One region of the Pseudoalteromonas sp. AS84 genome, then DNA from elsewhere that is predicted to be linked to it. Evidence: predicted binding sites of a transcription regulator. Region 1 holds the regulator's gene; the other holds the start of a gene.

Region 1 (3,161 bases):
ACCAAGCAGTGGCGCCAAGTACAGTAGGGATGTATGATTAACACAGTATTAGATCAAGCAAGCGGCCTGCGCAAGATGAGTCAAAACAATAACAACGGCGTAAAAGTTATCGCTGTAACCGGTGGTAAAGGTGGAGTAGGGAAAACAAATGTTTCTCTAAATACAGCTATTGCACTAGGGCAACAAGGTAACAGAGTATTAGTGCTGGATGCTGACTTAGGTTTAGCAAACTGTGATGTAATGCTTGGTTTACGTGTAGAGCGTAATTTATCACACGTTTTGTCTGGTGAATGTGAGCTTGACGAAATTTTAGTTGAAGGCCCAGCAGGTATTAAAATTGTACCCGCTACGTCTGGTTCGCAAAGTATGGTGGAGCTATCGCCATCTGAGCATGCTGGACTAATTCGTGCGTTTAGCGAATTAAATACCGAATTTGATATTTTAATTGTAGATACCGCCGCTGGTATTTCAGACATGGTACTGAGCTTTTCTCGCGCGGCACAAGATGTAATGGTTGTCGTGTGCGATGAACCAACATCAATAACGGATGCTTACGCACTTATTAAAGTATTAAGCCGTGAGCACGGTGTTTATAAGTTTAAAATTGTCGCCAATATGGTCCGCAGTATGCGTGAAGGTACCGAATTATTTGCAAAGCTTTCTAAAGTAACAGATCGCTTTTTAGATGTATCAATGGAGCTAGTCGCAACGGTTCCTTATGACGAAAATATGCGCAAAGCAACACGTCGTCAAAAAGTAATCGTAGAACTCTTTCCAAATTCGCCAGCCGCTCTTGCGTTTAAAACACTGGCAACAAAAGCAGTTAAATGGCCAATACCAAATCAACCATCTGGGCATTTAGAGTTTTTCATTGAGAAACTAGTAAACGGCTAATTATGACAACACTGGTGAATAGAGCTATGGGATATCAATCAACACAAAACTTAAATGTGATTGTTGAGAAACATGCATCACTTGTAAAAAAAGTGGCTTGTCATCTAATTGCTCGATTACCACCTAGCGTTCAGCTTGATGATTTAATTCAATCAGGAATGATAGGTTTAATAGAAGCTTCAAAAAACTTTGATGCGACAAAAGGTGCAAGCTTTGAGACCTTTGCTGGTATTCGTATTCGCGGTGCTATGCTTGATGAAATGCGCCGTGGTGATTGGGCTCCTCGTTCAGTACACCGTAAAAGCCGACAAGTTGCAGAAGCAATTACTGGGCTCGAAAGTAGTCTGAACCGCGAACCAACAGATACAGAAGTTGCTGAAAAACTTGAAATTTCGCTCAATGAGTACCATCATATTTTAAATGATGTTAATACCAGTAAAGTATTAGGCATAGAAGACCTTGGTGTCGATGAGGATGTTATTACTCCCGTAGGCCAAGATTTAGCGCTAGACAAACCTTTTAATAATGTTAAAAATGACCGGTTTAATGAGTCTTTGCTAAGCGCGATAAAGTCATTACCAGAGCGTGATGCAATGGTGCTTTCTTTGTACTATAACGATGAAATGAATTTAAAAGAGATAGGACATATACTCGATGTAAGCGAATCGCGTGTAAGTCAGATACATGGTCAGGCGATGATTAAGCTTAAAGCTAAAATCAATGACTGGATAAACTAGTAGTAAGTAAACTAAGGTTAATACCTCACTGGGGGATGTTTTGGATAAAAACATGAAAATTCTTGTAGTTGATGATTTTTCAACGATGAGACGAATTATAAAAAACCTATTACGTGACTTAGGTTTCACTAACGTTCAAGAAGCTGATGACGGGTCTACAGCTTTGCCTATGTTACAAAATCAAGTATTTGATTTTGTGGTTACAGATTGGAATATGCCTGGAATGCAAGGCATTGACCTTTTAAGAGCAATTCGTGCAGATGATAAGTTAAAACATATCCCTGTATTGATGGTAACGGCAGAAGCTAAAAAAGAACAAATAATAGCTGCAGCGCAAGCTGGCGTTAATGGTTATATTGTTAAGCCGTTTACGGCTGGAACATTAAAAACTAAATTAGAAAAAGTATTTGAACGCTTAGGCTAATGATGGGGGAGAGGCTTATGTCAGCACCAGCTGCGCCTCAAATAACGTTAGAACAAGCTCGTCAACTCGTCATTTTTTTAGAAAACGATGAGCAAGATAAGGCAAATGAGTTGATTTTAGAGACCGCTTCACAAGAGCAGTCTAAATTATTTGCTGAAGTTGGGAAGTTGACTCGTCAACTGCACGAAGCACTTAAAAGCTTTGAGCTTGATACTCGCTTAACTAATATAACGACTGATGCTATTCCAGATGCTAAAAAGCGGCTTAATTATGTCATAGAAATGACAGAGAATGCGGCTAATAAAACAATGGATGCTGTTGAGGCTAGTTTACCTATAGCTCAACAACTGGCAGATGAAATATCTCATATCAAACCGACATGGGATCGTTTAATGAGTCGCGAGATTGAGCTTGGTGAGTTTAAACAACTTTGCCATAGTATCGATAAGTTTATGAATAACTCTCATCACAAAACTGATGAGCTTCAAAGCTTAATGACAAATGTACTAATGGCTCAAGATTATCAAGACTTAACGGGTCAAGTTATTCGTCGTGTTATAGAACTTGTTAGAGAAGTAGAAGAAAGCTTACTTCATCTTTTAACAGCTTTTGCTGAACAAGATGATAGTGACAACACAGCGAATAAAGTAGAACAACAAAAAATAAAAGAACCAGTTGCCACACAAACTTTAGCAGGTCCTGAAGGCCCTATTATTGATAAAGAATCGCGTAATGATGTTGTATCTGATCAAGATGAAGTCGATGATCTTTTATCAAGTTTGGGCTTCTAAGAGGAGAGTAACTGCATGTTTGAAGTCGATGAAGATATTTTACAAGACTTTCTTGTAGAGGCAGGAGAAATCCTAGAGCTTTTATCTGAACAGTTAGTTGAACTGGAAAATAATCCAGAAGATACAGAGTTACTAAACGCTATATTTAGAGGCTTTCACACTGTAAAAGGTGGAGCAGGCTTTTTAGCGATGACAGAACTTGTTGATGCTTGCCATGGCGCTGAAAACGTATTTGATTTATTACGTCAAGGCGTGCGAACTGTCAATTCAGAGTTAATGGATGTTATTTTACAAGCGCTCGACACCATTAATGAA
Region 2 (3,161 bases), on a different contig from region 1:
TCAACAAAGTAAGCACTCAATTTACCGTAGCTACTAAACTTACCTTCTCGTTTTATATTCAATAAAAACTGAGGACGTTGATTGCTTTCATTTAGCACTAGCTTAGCTTGCTCTATGGCAACTTCTGGCTGTTTCATGTCTTTACGTAACAAAATAGGAATGCTGTAGCTCATAATCATATTAACTTTTATTGAGCTTGTTTTATTAGTATTTTCACTAGGCAATGCTTGAAATAGAAGATGAGAGCGGTACTCACCAGAAGCTAGGCCTTTAGGTTTACGTATTACTATTTTTACTGTTTGTTTTTCACCTGGTGCTAAACGCATTTGTTTTGGTGACAAACGTGCCATTGAACTTAAACTTTCGCTTGTAGCCTCTGCCAACTGTATGTAGCCACCGCTTGGTTGCGCTTGCTTCTCACTCCATAAAACACGATATGTTTGATATTCATCACCTGTATTAATTACAGTAACTTTAGCGGTTCGTTGACGTTCATCAAAACTAATACGGGTTGGAGAGATAAGTAAATTTGCGTATGCATTTTTTCCTAAAATACATACACTCAGTGCGAGCAGCACTACAACTTTATAAAGCATGTTTTTCCTTTAGTAATCAATCGTAATTTCTAATTGGGTGTCAGTAATAAAATGACCATCTAAGTAACTTTGGCTAGTCCCTGTCGTTATTAGACGGCCACCTACTTTGAGTAAAAGTTCTCCAAACTCATCGCTAGCTTGCGTTCTTGGTAAATCCGCTAATACTACCGAAAACTTGGCACTATTAGATCCAAGTACTTCACTTTGCAATGTAGAGTCACTCGTTTTGTTAAACGATATTTGAGTAAGGGGAGGTAAATCGGTAAATAAAAGTTCTGCGGGATTCCCCTCAGTTAATACGTAAATACTACCAAATGTGGTTATTTCACCATCGTGGTTAATCGTGATAGAGCTTAAAGTATTATTTTGAGGGATAACTAAAGTGCCAAAATTAAGCGCTTCTTGTTGTATGCTTGCGCTATAGGCTTGCTCGCTAAACATTAACAAAAGCCAAACAGAAACATACAAAAAGCGCATTGTTTGTTTAAACACTAATTAATATGACACTTCAATATTAAAGCTACCAGAATACTCACCATCAGGGTAATCCACACTTGATGCGTTTGATGAAGTAGAAAGAGTCGCGCCTATATTAAATGATACAGCGCCATCAGCACCAGCTTGTAGGTTAGGAGTACCCTGCGTATAAAGCGCTCCTGCATTTGTTCCGCTCGTTATAAAGTAAGTCCAAGCATCTACAGTAAAATCAGGTTCATTTAAGCCTTGGCCAGCTAAGGGTAGTATTAAAGTATTTACTGGGTCGCTAATGGTTAAAATAGAGTTTGGTACTACATCTGACACACTAAAAGCACCCGCTTCACCACCTTCAATTATTGAGATACTCGCAGCGTTACCAGTTGGATTATCTTGTGAAGTAACAGGGCTCGCAGCTGGATCAGGATTAACTGTCAGCGTTGCTTGTTCGGCGCCTAATGGATCTGAAATAGCACGAATAGTACCAAAATTTAAATCGTTATCTTTTGTGAGTACTACAGCATTTTGTACTGTTACTTTCGCTTCAAATGACTCTGTAGCAGCATAAGTGCTAAACGAGCTGACCACGGTGGCTACAGCTAATGCAGATAAATAAAACTTCATGCTAAATCCTTATAAGAAAATGGGCTTTATCAAATATTTGCCCAACTATAGTTAGTATCGACTATTAGTACAAATACTTTAATACTATATAAGTTTAAAAGGCCTAATTTATTAATTATATTGGTTTTCCGACAAAAGCAGCAATATTACATGCTTGATCAAGCTGATTAGCTAAATAACAAAACGCACTTACTTGAGCATCGTTTTTAAATGGACCTACACGTAATCCATACAAAGTCATATTATTATTTTCACGTTCAAACATAGTAAAATTAAATTGAGTAAATGCACTGGGGTATAATTGCTTAAGCCTTTCGACTCTTGCTTTAACAAGCTCTGGCTTTAAATACCAACCAAGCTGTGCTCCAATTTTAGTTTCATCTGTTAAGGTGAGTTCTGAATTTTGTAAGTTTGGTGTTTTTACTTCGGGAGTGTTATTTAGTGCCGTCGGTTCCAAATTCTGTGAAGGCTGATTACCATAGGTAATATCGGTTTTATTTTGCATGAGTAAAGGAGGGTTTTCAGTTAATTCACTTTGAGACGATAACGCCATAATTAATAGCTGTAAATCATCTTCCATAGCAGTTAAACGACCAATGCTTTCTTGCTGTAAGCGCCACTGCAAAACATACTCTTTTACTTGTTTATCAGTTATTAAAGAATGCTGCACGCTCTCGTTATTTACAGTTGCGCTGCTACATCCATATAAATAAAAAGATAAGAATAAAACTGATATTAAATGACAAGACTTAAAATACCGCATTGCAAAAGCACTCTACTAACCAAGATAATAAATCAAAGCAAATTTTGCGCCACTTTACACGCTTTAAGTTAAAGCTTTACAGGTTTATCTGTGTAGTTACTTACTATGCAATCGAGTTTATACAGCTTGAATACGGCACAGTCTGCTTTTGCATTTTTAAAATTTTGGTAAGAGCCAAGTTTCAGCCTGTAAAACATTTTGTCGTTTATTTTGGCGGTTTCTACGTTAGTCAATATTTTGTCTCTAAACAACGGTGCTGCTTTAGTATTTAGCTCTTGCCATGCTTTAGCCACACCTTGCTCTGAGTCAACCGAAGCGACTTGCAAAGCAAATACATGCTTAGGCTTATTTAATTTTACAGTTTGTTTTTTATTACTGTAGTTTTGTTTAACTTGTTGGCGTGACTTAACATTGCGTGTGTTTCGTGGCGAACGTACAGACTTGCTGCTATACCCTTGATTAGACTGCGCAATAGCTTTGCTGTTTATAATATCAATATGATTTACGAGGTAAGTTATTTCTTTTTCTAATCTTAAAATTCGCTCTATACCTTCACGAGCTTGTTGCCACTGCATTGCGGCATCTTTTAGCTGAGCAAGTTCAAGGGCTGTAATTGATACGTAGTCAGGCGAGTTACTTTGAGGTTGTTCATCGATAGTTTTTATTTCAGGCGTAACGCTGCATGCTGTGCCAAATAAAAGCAT

Evidence for each region. Region 1 encodes FliA, which starts transcription of late flagellar genes. Its sites were predicted from a motif close to CTAAAGNTNNNNNNNNNNNNGCCGATA; they were not measured.
Region 2: WNY79_RS09150 (DUF4402 domain-containing protein) is a predicted target of FliA. The motif match lies at 1,750-1,776, and genes of this name have one in related genera.

The regions. Positions count from the first base shown of each region.
Region 1 is NZ_JBBMQY010000010.1:71,462-74,622, reverse strand. It holds gene flhF (flagellar biosynthesis protein FlhF) at 1-41, shown strand, start outside; gene WNY79_RS12050 (MinD/ParA family protein) at 34-894, shown strand; gene WNY79_RS12045 (RNA polymerase sigma factor FliA) at 921-1,631, shown strand; gene cheY (chemotaxis response regulator CheY) at 1,672-2,055, shown strand; gene WNY79_RS12035 (protein phosphatase CheZ) at 2,073-2,846, shown strand; gene WNY79_RS12030 (chemotaxis protein CheA) at 2,862-3,161, shown strand, end outside.
Region 2 is NZ_JBBMQY010000007.1:30,243-33,403, forward strand. It holds gene WNY79_RS09140 (fimbria/pilus periplasmic chaperone) at 1-596, opposite strand, end outside; gene WNY79_RS09145 (DUF4402 domain-containing protein) at 606-1,037, opposite strand; gene WNY79_RS09150 (DUF4402 domain-containing protein) at 1,092-1,694, opposite strand; gene WNY79_RS09155 (SPOR domain-containing protein) at 1,810-2,364, opposite strand; gene WNY79_RS09160 (SPOR domain-containing protein) at 2,526-3,161, opposite strand, start outside.